4 regions of the Pseudoalteromonas sp. NZS37 genome follow, and region 1 is predicted to be linked to each of the others. Evidence: predicted binding sites of a transcription regulator. Region 1 holds the regulator's gene; each other region holds the start of a gene.

Region 1 (4,722 bases):
TTAATTTTAGAAGGCAATGTGGTTGCCAAAAACTTAACCGATAACGCCATGATAGACAAAATCAATGCTGATAATATTCAGGTAGATATAAAGCTATTAACAATGCGTTCGGAGCAACCCGTTATCATCACTGGACCCAATTTAAAAATCACTGGTAAAGGCCTAGAAGCCGACTTAAAAACCGAAGTGATAAAACTAATTAACCATACGCGAACCATATATTATGACCAATAAAATATTAAAATCACTTATTATTCCTACACTTATACTAGCGTTTAATAGTAGTGCTGCAGAACAAAACACGCAACCGACTGCAAATCAAATTTCAATAAGCGCCGATAAGCAAGAAGGTCAATTAAAAGCTAATGTCGGGATTTTTGAGAAAAACGTTGAGATTATTCACGGTAATCGCCGTATCACAGCCGACCGCTTAGAAGTACATAAACGCGATGAACTTGGCGATAATAAACAATTATTAATTGCTACAGGTAGCCCTGCGCACTTTGAAGAAAAGCAATCAGATGGCACGACTATGAGCGCCAGTGCTGACGAAGTACGTTATGATGTATCTAAGCGTTTTTTAACGCTTGTTGGTAATGCACAAGTATCGCAAGCGGGACAAAAAATAAATGCTAAAAGCATTACCTACGATATAGAGCAGCAGCTAATCAGTGCCGAAAAAGATGAAAACTCAACTGACCGCGTTCACACAATTTTAGTGCCAATCGAGACTAAAAAAAGTAAAAAAAGCGACAAAGGTCAACCATGAGTACATTAAAAGCAGAGCTATTAGCAAAGAGCTATAAAGGCCGTGAAGTTGTAAAAAACGTCGGCCTTGAAGTCAAAGCTGGCAGTATTGTTGGCTTACTTGGCCCTAACGGCGCAGGTAAAACCACCACGTTTTATATGATAGTAGGACTTGTACCTAGCGACAAAGGTAAAATATCGATAGACGATAACGATATTACTCTTTTACCTATGCATAGTCGTGCTAGATTAGGCATTGGCTACTTACCGCAAGAGTCTTCAATATTCAGAAAGCTGACTGTTTATCAAAACTTAATGGCCATTTTAGAAACGCGCAAAGAGTTAAATAAACAAGCTAGAGAAGACACTCTCGATAAATTATTAGATGAATTTAGCATACAACACATTCGTGATAGCCAAGGTATGGCATTGTCAGGAGGCGAACGTCGTCGTGTTGAAATAGCACGTGCGCTGGCAGCAGATCCTAAATTTATATTACTGGATGAACCATTTGCAGGTGTTGACCCTATTTCGGTATTAGATATAAAGAAAATAATAGAACATCTTAAAAATCGTGGGATTGGTGTATTAATTACCGATCATAACGTAAGAGAAACCCTTGATGTTTGTGAAAAAGCCTACATTGTTTCTCATGGGGAGCTGATTGCATCAGGTACTCCAGAACACGTATTAAATGATAAAACAGTACGCGATGTTTACTTAGGCGAGCAATTTAGGCTGTAACATTTACGCCATGTCTTTAAGCATCTGCTAGTATTAATTATAACAACATAAAAGGATTGTTAGAGATACATGAGGCAATCACTACAGCTGCGCATGGGCCAGCAACTTACAATGACTCCACAGCTGCAACAAGCTATTCGTTTGTTGCAACTCAGTACATTGGATCTCCAGCAAGAAATACAAGAAGCTCTCGACAGCAACCCGCTATTAGAGGTTGAAGAAGCAGACTATTCAGAAGACGCTGCAGGTAAAAACGAGCAAAAAGCAGATACAGATGACATAACTGTTAGCGCATCTGCCGATGATGCTCCAAGCGAATACGAACAAGATAGTGGTGAAGCACTTGCAAAAGACACGCTAAGTGACGACATGGCTATGGATGTTAGTTGGGATGAGTACATGAGTGCCGCCCCAGCAGCATCATCGGGTCCGATGCCTGAAGACGAATCAATATACCAAGGTGCCTCTACTGAAACGCTCCATGAGTATTTAATGTGGCAGTTACAACTAACGCCATTTAGCCCTACAGACGAAGCTATTGCTATTGCTATTGTAGAAGCCGTCGATGATTCAGGTATTTTAACACTAAGCTGCGAAGAGATTTTAGAAAGCTTTAATCAAGAAAACGAAGATGATAACGAAGTCGAACTTGATGAAATTGAAGCTGTATTAAAACGCATCCAACTGTTTGATCCTGTTGGTATTGCTGCACGTAGTTTACAAGAGTGTTTGTGTATTCAGCTTAACCAGTTTGATAAAGAAACACCTTACATTAATGAAACAAAAATGATTTTAACCGAGCATATTGATTTATTAGCTGCTCGTGACTATCGTACATTAATGAAGAAAACTAAGCTCAAAGAAGAAGAGCTTAAAGAAGTAATGACATTAATACATACTCTTAGCCCTAAACCTGCAGATACTATTGTAAGAGAAGAATCTGAGTATGTTATTCCTGATGTGTCAGTTAAAAAAATTAAAGGCCGCTGGGTTGTTGAGTTAAACCCAGATAGCATGCCTAAAATTCGTGTTAATAGCCAATACGCGGCAATGTCTCGCACTGTAAAATCCAGTGGTGACAGCCAGTTTATTCGCTCGCATTTACAAGAAGCTAAATGGTTTATTAAAAGCTTAGAAAGTAGAAACGACACGCTATTAAAAGTAACAAATTGTATTGTTAAGCAACAACAAGGCTTTTTTGAACACGGTCCTGAAGCCATGAAACCAATGGTTTTAAATGATGTTGCTGAAATGGTAGAAATGCACGAATCAACAATTTCGCGCGTAACAACCCAAAAGTATATGCACACACCCCGTGGTATATTTGAGCTTAAATATTTTTTCTCAAGCCATGTAAGCACCGAAAACGGTGGTGAATGTTCATCTACAGCAATCCGTGCGCTTATCCGAAAATTAATCGCAGCAGAAAACTCAGCAAAACCATTGAGTGATAGCAAAATAGCGGATATATTGGCTGAGCAAGGAATTAAAGTAGCGAGACGTACAATCGCAAAATACCGCGAATCTCTGGCTATTCCACCGTCAAATCAACGTAAAAGTTTGATTTAAGACGCAAAAAAAGAGGGTAATGCTTATGCAACTAAACTTAACTGGTCGTCACGTAGAATTAACCGATTCACTAAGAGACTATATTAATACCAAATTTGCGAAGCTAGAAAGACACTCTGATCATATTAATAATGTTCATGTCATTCTCGATGTAGAAAAATTAAATCAAAAAGCAGAAGCCACCATACACGTAAGCGGTGCTGAGTTATTTGCCTCTACAGAACATCAAGATATGTATGCCGCCATTGACTCGTTGATCGACAAGCTCGATCGACAAGTAATTAAACACAAAGAGAAGCTTGCTCGACACTAATATGATGAAATTAAGCTCACTTATATGCCAGGACTGCAGCAAAGCTGCGGTCCTTTTTAATAGCAAAAAAAGAATTTTAGAGTTCATTAGCGAACTTGCTCACGACAAACTTCCGTATTTACCGCAACAAGATATTCTTAATGCTTTAATGAGCAGAGAGAAACTCGGTAGTACAGGTATAGGGCGTGGCATTGCCATTCCTCATGGAAGAATGAGCGGTGCAGAAGAGCCTTTGGCTTTAGTACTCGTTAGCGAAACTCCAATAAATTTTGATGCAATCGATAATCGCCCTGTTGATATTTTCGTCGCACTCATCGTACCAGATGGCGATAACCAGCAGCACTTAAAGACTCTAGCAACCATTGCTGATAAACTAAACAACAAAGATTTTTGTAAACAGTTACGCAGTGCAAAATCAGATACTGAGCTTTACCAAGTTATTGTCAATCAATCATAGTTTTATAAAGGGTGTTAAATGGAGTTAATTATCATAAGCGGCCGTTCTGGTTCTGGAAAGTCGGTTGCTTTACGCGTTGTAGAAGATTTAGGTTATTATTGCGTAGATAATATTCCAGTTAACTTGCTTCCTTCATTAGTTCGCAGTGTGTCTGATAGCTATGATAAAATTGCGGTTAGCATTGATGTGCGGAACATCCCTAAACAACAAGATGAATTTAACGATATTCTTGAATACTTGCCAGGTTTTGCAAACCCTACGTTATTTTATTTAGATAGCGACGATCAAACATTGATCAAACGTTTTTCTGAAACTCGTAGATTACACCCACTATCAATTGACTCGTTGCCTCTTGATTTAGCCATCAAAAAAGAAAAAGAATTACTTGATGTATTAATCACCCGCGCCGACTTTATGATAGACACGACTGATTTGAGTGTTCATCAACTCGCTGAATCTATTCGTGAAAAGATTTTAGGTAAAAAAGATAAGCAACTGATTGTCACGTTTGAATCGTTTGGTTTTAAATACGGTATACCAAAAGAAGCAGATTACGTATTTGATGCACGCTTTTTACCAAATCCACATTGGGAACCTGAATTAAAACCTTTAAATGGGTTAGATCAACCTGTTAAAGATTATTTGGCCAATCACAGCATAGTGCAAAAATTCACATGGCAAATTCAAACATTTGTACAAACGTGGTTACCGCACTTAGAGCGAAATAACCGCAGTTATTTAACCATTGCCATTGGGTGTACAGGCGGACAACATCGCTCTGTATATTTAGCGCAAACTATCGGTGAAAGTTTTGCAATGACACATCCCAATGTGAAAATTCGCCATCGCGAACAAGAAAAATAATATAGCTGAATAATCACCTGTTCAGCTT
Region 2 (4,722 bases), on a different contig from region 1:
AATTAAAAATAGTTCTCGCGCAACAAGGAACCCTCCTGTAAAGCGCTTTGCCAAGGAGTTTAGTATGATCACGCTTACCATTAATGGTAATAAACATGAGTTTTCTGGCGATCCGTCAACGCCAGTATTATGGTATCTCCGAGACGAATTGAATTTAACTGGGCCTAAATTTGGCTGTGGTATGGCTCAGTGCGGTGCGTGTACGGTGCATATAGATGGGGTAGCTCAGCGCTCGTGTGTATTGCCTGTAGCGGCAGTAGCGGGTCTTTCAATTACAACAATTGAAGGGTTAAGCGAGCAGGGCGACCATCCAGTACAACAAGCATGGGTTGAGCATAAAGTACCGCAGTGTGGTTTTTGCCAGTGCGGCCAAATGATGCAAGCTGCAAGCTTATTAGCTGCAAATCCAAACCCAAGCGATGATGAAATAGTAAGTAATATGTCGGGCAATATTTGCCGTTGTGGTACATATCCGCGCATTCATAAAGCAATTAAATCAGCCGCTAAAACTATTGCGGGCGTGCAGTATTTTGACCCAAATGAGCAAGGGGAAGAAGTATGAGCCAAGATAATAAATATTTTGATTTAAACCGCCGTAAGTTTTTAAAAACCAGTGCAATAGGTGCGTTGGTACTCGGTACTTATTTTGTAGGCAGTGCGCCAAGAGCGATTGCTGGTGTGTTAGAACAGCCATCTGAGCTGGCAAAGCGCGCAAACTTATTTATTGCACTGCGACCTGACGGCATGGTTGAAATAACCTGCCATCGCTCTGAAATGGGTCAGCAAATTCGCACCGCGATTGCACAAATAGTTGCCGATGAAATGGAAGCCGCATGGGATAAGGTTATTGTTATTCAGGGTAAGGGCGACCCTAAATACGGCGATCAAAATACCGATGGCTCGCGCAGTATTCGCTACAACATGCAGCGCCTGCGTGAAATGGGCGCAAGTGTACGTTACATGATGCAGCATGCTGCCGCTAAGTATTGGAACGTTGATCCACAAACCTGTACTGCTAATCAACACGTTGTTACACACAGCTCAGGTAAATCGCTTACTTATAAAGATTTAATCGACTTAGCGCTTACAATAACGCCACCAGAAGCTGACAAACTAATACTTAAAACACGCAAAGAATGGCGTTACATTAATACCGGCATGGCGCACATAGATTTAGCCGATTTAGTAACAGGTAAAGCTATATTTGCAGCCGATGTACGCGAACCACAAGCGCTGGTGGCTATAATTGAACGCCCGCCGGTAGTAGGCGGTGTTGTTAAGTCATTTGATGCCAGTGCTACAAAAGCGATAAACGGCGTTATAGATGTTATTGAAATACCTGCACCAAAAGGCGCACCGCAGTTTCAGCCAAAAGGCGGCATTGCGATTATAGCTAAAAACACATGGGCTGCATGGCAAGGGCGTAAAGCATTAAAAGTCGTGTGGGATGATGGCAAAAATGGCGATTACAATTCAGAAGAATTTAAAAAGTCATTACTAAAAACAGTACAAACTCCACAGGCAAACATACGTGATAAAGGCGATGCCATGGGCGTGTTGGCTAAATCGAGCAATAAATTGGTAGCTGATTATTACGCACCGCACCTTGCTCAAGCACCAATGGAGCCGCCTTGTGCAACAGCTATGTACCACAAAGATAGTGTTGATATATGGGCTGCTACGCAAAATCCACAAGCCGATATGAAAACAGTGGCGGCAATGCTTGGCATGGATGAGAGCAAAATTAATGTTCACGTTACCATGTTAGGAGGCGGTTTTGGGCGTAAGTCAAAACCTGACTTTTCAGCAGAAGCAGCTTACCTTTCAATGAAAGTAGGCAAACCTATTCGTGTGCAATGGACGCGTGAAGACGACATACAACATGGTTTTTACCATGCAGTTTCGGCTCAGCACATTGAAGCATCGCTAGATAAAAATGGCGCTATAGAATCTTATTTACACCGCACCGCGTTTTCACCAATTACCTCTACCTTTTCAGAAGGGGCGACTACGCCAGGAAGCTTTGAACTGCGCTTAGGATTTACCGATAACCCTATTAACACACCTAATATGAAGTTAGAAAACGGTGATGCGCAAGCCAAAGCACGAATTGGTTGGATGCGTTCTGTATCAAATATTTTTCATGCCTTTGCTATTCAGTCATTTATTGGCGAAGCAGCGCACAAAGCCGGTCGCGACCAAAAAGACTATTTACTAGACACTATAGGTCCGAGTCGCATTGTTGATGTAACTGAGCAAAATGCCACATACGATAATTACGGTGGCGATAAAGCGGTTTATCCTTTAGATATTGGCAGACTGCGCCATGTTATTGAAAAAGTAGCTGACATGAGTAAATGGGGGCGAGAGCTTCCTAAAGGTCGAGGTTTAGGAATAGCAGCACACAGAAGCTTTTTAACTTACGTAGCTACGGTAGTTGAAGTAGAAGTGTCGGATGCTGGCGATTTAAAAGTAATTAAGTCGTGGGTTGCCATTGATGCGGGTACTGTTGTAAACACCGACACTGTTAAAAACCAAACCCAAGGTGGCTCTATTTACGGTATTACAACTGCAATCAGCGATGGTATTACCTTTGATAAAGGGCGCGTACAGCAAAGTAATTTTCATGATTATCGCGTACCGCGTATGAGCGACGCACCTCTTGAGATTGAAGTTGAAATTGTACAAAGCGATGCACCACCAGCAGGGGTAGGCGAGCCATCTACACCGGTTTATGCGCCAGCATTATGTAATGCTATTTTTGCAGCGTGCGGAAAGCGTATTAGGCAGTTACCGATTGGTAACCAATTAAAAGCGTAGCTAAATAACCTACAGCTTAAACAAAAAAACCGCCAAATGGCGGTTTTTTTAAAAGCGGTTAACGCGGTTTAACGACCTTTTTCAAACTCATCAACTTCACGCTCTGCTTCTTCTTTAGATTTACCGTATTGCTGCTGGATTTTACCAACTAGCTCTGTACGGCTACCTTCAATTTTATCTAAATCGTCGTTGGTAAGATCGCCCCATTTTTGTTGAGCCTTACCTTTAAGTTCTTTCCAATTACCTTCGATACGATCGCTGTTCATAAGTTTATCCTTACTTTAGGTTAGTGAATTAACTGTCAGTTATAAAGTAGCAAGCCTTGTACCAATGAATAATAATGGTTTTATTGTTTTTATTATCAGTTGGTTATATTTTTATGTTGAGCGATTTTGTTTTTAATATTGAGCTTTTTATTAAAAAATATACATAGCAGCCTGTAATTATTGCTGACATAAGTTACGCCGCTTTGATGTAACTCATTCTTAAATTTTTGTTTTAAGCTAATATGCAGGTATTAAACAAAGTAGTTAACCTGAGTGAGTTATGAATACAAAAACGTGTGAATACGGAGTGGATGACTGCTCATACAAAATGGCAGGTGAGTTAGCAGGTATTACACAATTGGTGAATGCGTTTTACGATAATATGGACGCTTTAAAAGAGGCTGAAAATATAAGGAGTATGCATTCAAAAGATTTATCAGCATCACGTAAAAAGCTCGCTTACTTTTTGTCGGGCTGGTTAGGTGGTCCTAAATTATACGCTGAACATTTTGGCAGTATTAACATTCCTCAAGCGCACAAACATTTACATGTAGGAATTGAGCAAAGTGATGCATGGCTTTTGTGCATGCAAAAAGCGGTTGATGAGCAACCTTACGAAGCACCATTTAAAATTTACTTAATGCAGCAATTACGAGTGCCTGCAGATCGAATTAGAATAGTATCTGGTAGTTAATAGCAATTATTAATAAATATCAACCGCAGCTAGGCTTTGGTTTTTTGTTACAATGCCTGCAAAGCAATTTAGGGTAAATAGCTGTGCTGCCGGTTCAAGACATATATCAACAACTCGTTACTACATTACAAAGTAATCCTATTACGTTATTACAAGCGCCGCCTGGTGCGGGTAAATCTACGTGGTTGCCGCTGCAACTAATGCGCGATGGGTATTTTAAACGTATTGTAATGCTAGAGCCTCGCCGTTTAGCTGCTCGTAATATAGCCAGCTACCTAGCAAAGTGCCAAAACGAGAGTGTTGGGCAAAGTGTGGGCTTGCGGATTAGGGGCGAGAGTAAAGTAAGCGCTAATACGCGTCTTGAAATAGTTACCGAAGGCATGCTAACGCGCATGTTGCAAAACGACCCCGAATTAAGCGATATTGATTTACTGATATTTGATGAATTTCATGAGCGTTCAATTGCAGCCGATACCTCACTTGCCTTTGCGCTCGAGACCCAAAGTGCGCTGCGTGAAGATTTAACCATTATGCTTATGTCGGCAACGCTTGATACCGAGCGTTACACTGCGTTTTTTGATTGCCCTGTAATTCAATCAAGCGGTCGCAGCTACCCAATAGACGAAGTATACATACCCATAAAAGATGAAAGCCGTTGGCTTGATGCAATTCCTACCATAATAAAACAAGCACTTAATGAGCAAACAGGCAGTGCGTTGGTATTTTTACCTGGGCAATTTGAAATACTACGCGTGCAACAAGCACTCACCGATTTACCTAGTAACTGCCAAGTCGCAACGCTATTTGGCGAGCAAGATAAAGCTAATCAGCAAGCCGCTATTGCTTCTGCACCAAACGGTATGCGCAAAGTAGTGCTTACCACCAATGTAGCCGAAACCAGTTTAACTATTGAAGGCATACGCATTGTAATTGACAGCGGCA
Region 3 (4,722 bases), on a different contig from region 1:
GGCTTTTAAAGGGGGCTTGGCTGATTGATGCCACACTAAAATGGCAATTAGGGTAGCGCTTTGCTGCATATTTAACCGCTGATTTTGAAATGTCGACACCGTATACAACAGCATTTGTTTTATTCGCGATTGCTTGGGTATAAAACCCTTCACCGCATCCTAAATCAATAATAGTATTCGCACTTATTCGACCGACTAAATCGCTAAGATTTTGTTGTAAAAAGCGGTAGTATCCACGCTCTAAAAATGCACGTCTGGCTTGTACCATTTCAAGTGAATCACCCGGTTGTTTTGAATTTTTCTGTTGCACAGGCAATAAATTAACATAGCCTTCTTTAGCAAAATCAAAGCTGTGGTTGTTAGCACAACGAAGTGTTGAATCAGTTTTCAAAAGTGCTAGGTTACAAAGCGGGCATTGATATTCAAGACTCATGAGCCTAGGTAGTCCTTATCGTAAAAAGTTTTTACCCAATGCGGGCGATAGGTGATCATAATTGTTATAGCCATGCCGTTGAGCATTGCTTCAGGAAACCAAATTATGGCACTTAAATAAACGTAGTTATCTGCAAGTTCTTGCCAATTGTATTGCCCTATAGCTAAGTAAAATAAAGCACCTAGGCCTATTTTTATACAGGCTATAAATCCTGCGGTTATAAACGCACAAACAAATATATAAACAAAAAAATGACGAGGTAAATATTGGTAACTAATTATAAAGCCAAGATAGCTCAATAAAATAGGAATAAACGCACCAATAAGCAGTTGTACTGGTAACAGCTCAAGTTCAATTTGACCAAAGGCAGCGAGTAGGGCTGTGGCAAGTAGGCTACTTAAAATAGTCAACCGCCAGCCTAAAATTAATGTAGCAGCCGTAACACCTAGGATGTGTAAATCAAGGCCAGTTAAAATGCCAGCCTTTATTCGCCAAAGCACTGCAAACACTAACGCACACGCAAGTACGCCAGTTTGACGGACTGGCGTATTAAGCAATGTTTTATATGTTTTTTTATCAAAGCTTAATAGAACAATAATAATTACAAGAGCCCAAAGTAGCCCCTGCATTGTTAGGCTGAGCATAATAATTACTTAAATGTTGACCATATAGGGGCATGATCTGACGGTTTTTCAATACCGCGAAGTTCGTAATCAATACCTGTATCTATGCAGCGTGCTGCAAGCTCATTGGTTGCAAGCACTACATCTATACGAAGTCCTCGATTATCTACAAACCCTTTAGAGCGATAGTCAAACCATGAGTATTGATCGTCTGTTTCGGGGTTTTGCTCTCTAAAGGTGTCTTTAAAACCCCAATTGAGTAATGTTGCAAGCCATTCACGCTCTACCGGTTGGAAAGAACATTTACCCGTTTTTAACCAACGTTTAGCATTTACTTCGCCAATACCAATATCTAAATCGGTAGGTGATATGTTGATATCACCCATAACGATGACGTCTTGATCGGGTGTGTGATTGGTTTCAAGGTGTATCATTAAATCTTTATAAAATTGACGTTTATAAGGGAATTTAGTTTCGTGATTAATATTATCACCTTGTGGGAAATAGCCATTCATGACAGTAAGGTCGCGACCGTTTTCTTGTTCAACAGTGACGCTTATCATGCGTTTTTGCGATTCATCTGTATCGGTGTCAAAACCTTTTAAGACCGATTTAGGCTCTTTTTTGCATAACATAGCTACGCCATAATGCGCTTTTTGACCATGAAAGTAGACGTGATATCCCATTTTTTGTACATCTTCTAATGGGAATGCTTCGTCGTGAACTTTAATCTCTTGCAAGCCAATAACGTCTGGTTGATGTTTGTCGATAATTGCTTGTAATTGGTGAAGACGAGCACGCAGACCATTGATATTGAAAGAAATCACTTTCATAAAATTTACCTTAAAATTGGTTCTATTTAATAGATTAAATTGTATCAGTAAATACGCGTACATAACATGACTGAATTGAGATAATAGCTGCGCAAATGTTGATCAAATGATGGGTAAAGTTTAAACATTGTGAATACAATATTAATTATTTAAATAAATAAAAAATTCAATTGAACTTAACTTTATTGAATATATAATGCGCGAAATTCACTTGTTTAGCTCGTTCAAATAGGAACTCTCATGAAAACTCAACTACTTTTAGCCACTGCTTTACTAGCATCTGCAACTGCGTCAGCTCAAAGCAATACTTACTTTAGCCAAGATAACAAAATTGAGTCTAAGTTATGTGTACTAAGTGCAAACGAAGGCTTTAGCGTTGCTCGTAAAGAAGCTGCCCAGCACGGTGTTTACCTATCTCGTTTTTCTAAAAGCATTTTATGTAATGGTGAAGATATTCGTGATATTGCTAAAAAAACGACATTAAGCAACGCATCAGTTGAGAAAGTAGAAGTATTTGCAAAAGACGCTCAACAAGAAACTCAATTATGTATGACGGCTTTAAAACAAGGTTTAGCACCTGTTCGTCAAAAAATTGGTAACCTAAACTCATTAAAATGTAATGGTCAAAACGTTACTGAGTTTGTTAAGCGCTACCAAAACGCAGCAATCTAATTATTAGCTTAACTATATAAGTAAATTTGAAATGCCTGGTTTCTACCGGGTATTTTTTTGCAAAAATTACAAGGTTGTTTGCAAAGCTTGCAAGCTTAACTTATTGAAACTGTTTAATAAATATACCGGTCGAGGTTAAGTTATTGATTATTATAAGTTAACTATTATTGGCATTGGATTTGTATTAGTTAAAGTGACATTTAATTAATTACGAAGGATACGTCTTATGAAAAAGTTAACATTAGCAGCCACTATTTTAGCATCATTAAGCCTAGCGGCTTGTTCATCTAATCAAGGTCTTGAAAGAATAGACAGTGACTTTGCAAGTTTAGATAATGATAGCGATGGCTACATCTCAAAAGTTGAAGCTGATGACGATAGCATTTGGGGCCATTTTTCAAATATTGATACCAATATGGATAACGAAATTAGCCGCAAAGAATTTAACACTTATATGAAGCTTAATAATGGCAAAGTAGCCACTGATTCTGAAGTAAGTGAGTCGGCATTTAAAGCTGAAATTGCTAAATTCGATAAAATTGAAAGCAGCTTTGCAAGTCTAGATAACGACAGCAATGGCTATATCTCGGTAGTTGAAGGTAACGATGATGATATTTCAAATCATTTTGGTTACATGGATAAAAACCAAGATAAGCGCATCAGTAAAAGCGAGTTTATGGGTTACATTAAAAAATACGGTAACGCAGTAGCTGAAGATGATGCATTAGAAGCTTTTAAAAGTAACTAATAGTTACCATTTTAATAAGTAAGATTAAAGCCAGTGCTAGTCACTGGCTTTTTTGTGTTTTAAATTTAGTTATTTGATAGATATATTTTCCTAGTTTGGTGTTGTTCTGTCATAATAGATGGCTGTGTATTTTTATTTGTTAAGAGTGTGTATGGCGGGTCGGCGAATTAGTGATGAACAACTAGTTGAGATCATTGAAGCAGCTATTTTTGTTGCAGATAAGCCTGTTAGTAAACGCCACCTTAAAGACATCGTATTAATAGATTTAGCTATTTCTATGACGCGAATAAATGACGCAATAGATACAATACAAGAACATTTTCAAACTCGTGGTATTCGCTTAGTTGAAGTGGGTAGTGGGTATCGGTTTCAGGCATGCAGTAGTTTAAGCCCTTGGTTAAATAACTTGTGGCAAGAACGCGCACCAAAATACTCGCGTGCTTTACTGGAAACATTATCACTTATTGCATACAGGCAGCCCATTACACGCGGCGAAATTGAGCAAGTAAGAGGTGTTACTACGGGTTCGAATATTATTAAAACCTTACTCGAAAGAGAGTGGGTTAAAGTGGTAGGGCATAAAGAGGTTCCGGGAAAGCCGGCTTTATATGCAACTACTAAGCAATTTTTAGATTATTTTTCGTTAACTGGACTTGAAAATTTACCTGCGTTGCCAACAGAGCAGGAAAGTAAAATTAACCAGTTATTGAGCGATCCTTCTGTGAGAGAACCATCCGAATGAGTATTATACAAGGTGAAAAGTTACAAAAAGTCTTAGCCCGTGCAGGCGTAGGCTCACGCCGTGAAATGGAAAAATACATTGACGCAAACCGCGTTAGTGTAAACGGTAAAGTGGCAAAGTTAGGTGACCGTGTTGAAGAAACCGATTTGATTCGTGTTGACGGACACAGTGTAAAAATCGAAGAAAAAGCAGACCGAATCTGTCGTGTGATTATGTATAACAAACCAGAAGGTGAGTTAAGCACACGTAAAGATCCTGAAGGGCGTCGTACTGTATTTGACCGACTTCCTCGTATTGATGGCGATCGCTGGATTGCGGTTGGTCGATTAGACGTTAATACATCGGGTTTAATGCTTTTTACAAACGATGGTGAACTGGCAAACCGTTTAATGCACCCAAGCTATGAAGTAGAGCGTGAATACTCTGCACGTGTATTTGGTGAAGTAACCAACGAGACGGTTAAAAACTTACTACGTGGTGTTGAACTTGAAGATGGTCCAGCCAAATTCACGACTGTAACCCCTATGGGTGGCGAAGGCGTTAACCGTTGGTTTAACGTAACGTTAAATGAAGGGCGTAACCGTGAAGTTCGTCGTTTATGGCAGTCTCAAGATGCGGAAGTATCTCGTCTTATTCGTATTCGTTACGGTAAATTAGAGCTTGATAAGCGC
Region 4 (4,722 bases), 380 kb from region 1:
GATTTCGTTTAGCTCTTGCAGTGCTGCTGGCTGAACTTCTTCAAGGTTTGCAATACGCATGGTTAAATCTAAGCGCACTTTTTCAGGGAACTGAGCAATAATCTCAGCAGACTGCTCTGGCTCTAAGTACGATAATACAATGGTTTGAATTTGTGGATGCTCATTACGAATAATGTTTGCTACCTGCTTAGAGTCCATCCATTTTAATGAATCCAAACCTTTAGCGCCTGAGCCCATAACAATTTGGTCAATAAGGCTAGCGGCTTTGTCTTCACCAAGTGCTGCAGTAAGCGCTTTTTTAATAAAATCTTCTGACTGAAAACCAATGGTACTAAAGCTTTGAATTTGTTCTATAAACAAGTTGTGTACAGCGCTAATCTTAGCTTGTGATAAGTCCTGTAACCCAGCCATAGCCATACCCACTTTTTGTACCTGTTTAGGTTCTAAGTGTTTAAGGATTTGCGCGGCATCTTCTTCTGATAAACTCAAAAGTAATATAGCGGCTTTATCTACCCCATCTAGCTTATCAACATCAAAGGCTGGCGGGAGTTGTTTTTGTTCTTGATCAGTCATCTTCTGTTAACCACGCTTTGACTACTTGTGATGATAGTTCTGGTTCGTTAGCTACAAGGGCACGAATTGCTTTAAGTAAATCTTCGTCGCCATGTAAATCCGGTAACTGCAGTGTACCATCACTTGAGAAACCAACCGAAGCAGAATCAAAGTCTTTATTTAGCATATCAAGCGTATTGTCGCCAATATCTACGCCTGAACTTAATGCATCTTCGTCGTATTCTTCTAGTGTATCGTCTGGGTAAATTAAGCGTTTAAGCATTGGTTTTACTACTGCCATTATCAATACAATGATAACTAAGGCGCCTAATACAAGGCGAGCTATTTTCATAAACCAGTCTTGTTCCCACAGTGGCACTTCTATTGCTAAATTTGTTTCTTCACGTACAAACGGCACTGTTACGACTTCAAGTGCATCACCACGTTGCATATCAAAACCTACACCACCTTGCAGTAAGCGACGAATATTTGACAATGCCTCTACCGAACGTGGAGTCATGGTTGTTTCGCCGTTTTCTCCCACTTTAGCAATGTAGTCAACAGCAACTGATACGCTTATTCTACGTATTACACCACTTTGCTGGCGCTTATGAGAAATTGTAGTGTCGAGTTCATAATTACGCGTTGCTTCTTTGTGGCTGCGTGTTGGTGATGTAGCTGTGCCTGCACCACCTTGCCCCGCAACCTCAGGAATGTTCGAGTTTAACGGTGGCTGATTTGTAAGCGCACCTGGAATACCAACAGCTAGGCCGCCAATGTTATTTTCTTCAAATGTGGTTTCGCTTCTAACCGCTGGTAGGTCTGGGTTATAACGCTTTTGAGTTTCCTCAATCGAGCTAAAGTCCATACTCAAATCAACTTGAGCTGTATAGTTTGCAAGCCCAACAACCGGTATTAAAATACTGTCTATTTTTTCAAGGTACTCTTGTTCGCGCTTACGTTCTAAATCGTATTCTTTACGAGAGCGTGCTGCTAATGAGCTTTGCGAACCTGAATTTAGTAATCGACCATTTTGATCGGTAACAGTAACTCGCATAGGCTCTAAACCCTGTACTGCCGAGGCAATCATATCAACAACAGAATCTACTTCTTCACGGTCAAGTGAGCGCCCACGTTTAAGTGTTAATACAACGGTAGCTGATGGTTTTTTCTCTCTGCGGGCAAATACGTTTTCTTTAGGAATAGCTAACAATACTTTAGCGCGAGTAATGTTGTTAAGTTCTTCAATGGTGCGTGCAAGTTGTTGCTCGCGGCCATGTTTTAGGCGTTCGCGCTCTAAGCGTTGGCTTACACCAAAGCCCATATCTTGCATAATTATGTCAGAGCCCGACGCTGGCCCTTGCTCTAATCCTTCGCGGGTCATTAACAATTTAATATTTTGGTATTCGCTTTCATCAACCGATACAACGTTGCCATCTAGTTGATATTCAATTTGTTGCGCATCTAAAAAGTCGAGCGTTTGAATAAGCTCTTCAGTTTGCATTTTACCTAACGGACGCATATCTGGCTGACGAGCCCAAATAATAATGAAAATCGCGATAGCTAAACAAATAGCCAATGCTATAACCAATGTTACTTGGCGCAATACATCAACACCATTTAAAGCACTTAAGTAGCCTGACTTTTGTTCTTGTTGATCATCACCACCACTTTGGTCGATACCGCCGCCAGCAAGTGCTAGGTCTGTAGATTGGTTAGATTGCGCCACAATAATTCTCCACTACCTAATTAAACAGGCATGTTCATGATTTCTTTATAAGCTTCAACAAGTTTATTACGAACCTGTACTGTAGCCTCAAAAGCAACTGACGATTTTTGAGAAGCAATCATCGCCTCAGCAAGCGATACACTTCGATCACCCATTTCAACCGCTTTTACTTTTTGACCTGCATCTTGCTGTAAACCGTGCACTGTATTTAGTGCATCACTTAGCATGTCGCCAAACTGGGAAGTAGAAGTAGGCTGAACTTGAGTCGGCAATTTATTTATTTGATTATTACGGCCGGCTTCTAAAGCCATTGATTGCATTTCTTGAAATACAGCACTGTTTTGAATTTTCATAATTTATCTCTGACACGCAGTGAACTCTTACAAGTAATAAAGCACAAAGCATGCCAAATAATTAATCATTAAAATACAATAGGTTAACTTTAATTTGTGTTAGTCAGAGTTTTGACAACCCTAAGTTCGCAGCGCAAACTTAGGGTTTATAGGAGGTTATGCAGGAAGTGAAATACCTAAATCGCGCATTTGCGCTAGTTTATAACGTAAAGTTCGTGGGCTTATGCCCAACGTTTCGGCAACGTCTTTACGCTTGCCTTGGCAACGTGCAAGGGTTTCTAAAATAATGCGATGCTCTTTGTCTTTAAGCTCATCTTTATAGCTACCGGTATCTGCCGCTAGCAAGCCCTGCTTAGGTTCAGCCTCAACAGGTGCTTTTTCATCGTAGTATGCCGAGCTTAGCGTACTTTTATCAACGCCTTTATCTGCGTGAGCTAATTCTGTTGGCGATACTGTTTGCGCTGGTGCCAATGATGGCTCCATAACAAAATTATTAGATACTAAGTTTTCGATAAAAATAGCATGCTCGTTTATTGTATCGCCACTTCGCAGTATAAGTGCACGCTGTATAACGTTATCAAGCTCGCGCACATTACCAGGCCACGCGTGAGCCAGTAACTTTTGCTCGGCAGCTTTATCTAAATACGCCATAGGCTCTTTGCTTTTAATTATATGGCGCTCAATTAAATGCTTAGCCAATACAATAATATCGCCTGGGCGTTGGCACAATGGTCGCCACATTAGTGGAAAAACATTAAGCCTGTAATATAAATCTTCTCTAAACTGATTTTCAGACACGGCTTCTTTTAAATCACGATTACTGGTTGCCAAAATACGTACATCGAGCTGGATTGTTTTACGACCCCCTAAACGCTCAACTTCACGCTCTTGCAGTACGCGTAAAAGTTTAGCTTGTAACCCTAAGTCCATCTCAGTAATTTCATCAAGTAAAATAGTCCCGCCCTGTGCTTGCTCAAACTTACCCGGACATGCTTGAATCGCGCCCGTAAAAGCCCCTTTTTCATAACCAAATAACGTGGCTTCGAGCATATTTTCAGGTATGGCCGCACAGTTAATTGCCACAAATGGCTCATTACATCGGCTCGACTTATCATGAATATAACGCGCAAGTACTTCCTTACCCGAACCACTTGGGCCAAGTACCATTACACTTGCATCAGAGCGTGCTACTTTACTCGCAAGCTCTAATAATTGAATACTAGTTGGGTCGGCAACAATAGGTCCGTCGGTTTCTTTTGCTTTTTCAGGCAAATAACGGCTCACCATATTTAACAGCACTTCAGGTGCAAATGGTTTAGCCATGTAGTCAATTGCACCTAGGCGCATGGCTTCTACCGCATCGTCAATTGTGGCGTACGCCGTCATCATCAATACAGGTAAATCAGGGTGGTTTAATTTAATACTGCGTAGTAAATCAAGTCCACTCATTGCGCCCATTTGCACGTCGCTTACAACAAGCGAAAATTGATCTTTTTTAAGCAGTAACATTGCTTGCTCAGCACTGTTGGCTGCAACACATTCAATACCCGACATTTCAAGGGTATCTATTAAGGCTTCACGAAGCCCAGCGTCATCTTCGACAACTAAAATAGTGTTACTCATAATGACCCCTCTAGTTTAGATGTTGCCTTAATAGGCAGTAACAAGCTAAAGCAGGCACCACCCTGCGTATTATTGGTCACATCAACACGGCCTTGGTGCGCACTAGCCACCGAACTCACTACAGCAAGCCCTAAACCTGTGCCCTGACTTTTGGTAGTAAAAAATGGTTCAAAAATTTTATCGCTTTGGCTTAAATCAACACCTGGGCCATTGTCGCTCACACTAATACGAACCATATCTAAATCTTTTAAATCTCTTTGTGCGCTAATTTTTACTTTTGCACCGCCGCCAATAACTTGAATACTATTGTGCACAAGATTTTGAATAGCACTGGCCAATGCCGTTTTATTACCGACTATTTGTATATCTGGCTCTGGTAAGCTTACATCCAGCTCACTTTCATTAAGTGCGACCATCGCATCAGCACCGGCTTTAACTTCTGTTAAAAGCTGCTGCATTGAAACT

What was found. Region 1 encodes sigma-54, which starts transcription at its own class of promoters, with help from an activator protein. Its sites were predicted from a motif close to GTTGGCACGNNNNTNGNNT; they were not measured.
Region 2: the regulator sigma-54 is predicted to act here: its motif matches at 3,134-3,152, upstream of I6F47_RS13020 (CsbD family protein).
Region 3: the regulator sigma-54 is predicted to act here: its motif matches at 2,728-2,746, upstream of I6F47_RS11810 (EF-hand domain-containing protein).
Region 4: the regulator sigma-54 is predicted to act here: its motif matches at 2,674-2,692, upstream of fliE (flagellar hook-basal body complex protein FliE).

What each region holds. Positions count from the first base shown of each region.
Region 1 is NZ_JADYXL010000001.1:490,899-495,620, forward strand. It holds gene lptC (LPS export ABC transporter periplasmic protein LptC) at 1-234, shown strand, start outside; gene lptA (lipopolysaccharide transport periplasmic protein LptA) at 224-769, shown strand; gene lptB (LPS export ABC transporter ATP-binding protein) at 766-1,491, shown strand; gene I6F47_RS02235 (RNA polymerase factor sigma-54) at 1,561-3,060, shown strand; gene hpf (ribosome hibernation promoting factor) at 3,086-3,373, shown strand; gene ptsN (PTS IIA-like nitrogen regulatory protein PtsN) at 3,378-3,830, shown strand; gene rapZ (RNase adapter RapZ) at 3,849-4,694, shown strand.
Region 2 is NZ_JADYXL010000006.1:117,544-122,265, forward strand. It holds gene I6F47_RS13010 ((2Fe-2S)-binding protein) at 65-562, shown strand; gene I6F47_RS13015 (xanthine dehydrogenase family protein molybdopterin-binding subunit) at 559-2,820, shown strand; gene I6F47_RS13020 (CsbD family protein) at 2,889-3,086, opposite strand; gene I6F47_RS13025 (group II truncated hemoglobin) at 3,367-3,780, shown strand; gene hrpB (ATP-dependent helicase HrpB) at 3,864-4,722, shown strand, end outside.
Region 3 is NZ_JADYXL010000005.1:270,544-275,265, forward strand. It holds gene I6F47_RS11790 (putative RNA methyltransferase) at 1-433, opposite strand, end outside; gene I6F47_RS11795 (energy-coupling factor ABC transporter permease) at 430-1,077, opposite strand; gene xthA (exodeoxyribonuclease III) at 1,083-1,889, opposite strand; gene I6F47_RS11805 (hypothetical protein) at 2,130-2,561, shown strand; gene I6F47_RS11810 (EF-hand domain-containing protein) at 2,788-3,309, shown strand; gene scpB (SMC-Scp complex subunit ScpB) at 3,461-4,051, shown strand; gene rluB (23S rRNA pseudouridine(2605) synthase RluB) at 4,048-4,722, shown strand, end outside.
Region 4 is NZ_JADYXL010000001.1:114,196-118,917, forward strand. It holds gene fliG (flagellar motor switch protein FliG) at 1-573, opposite strand, end outside; gene fliF (flagellar basal-body MS-ring/collar protein FliF) at 566-2,281, opposite strand; gene fliE (flagellar hook-basal body complex protein FliE) at 2,302-2,634, opposite strand; gene I6F47_RS00580 (sigma-54-dependent transcriptional regulator) at 2,791-4,257, opposite strand; gene I6F47_RS00585 (sensor histidine kinase) at 4,254-4,722, opposite strand, start outside.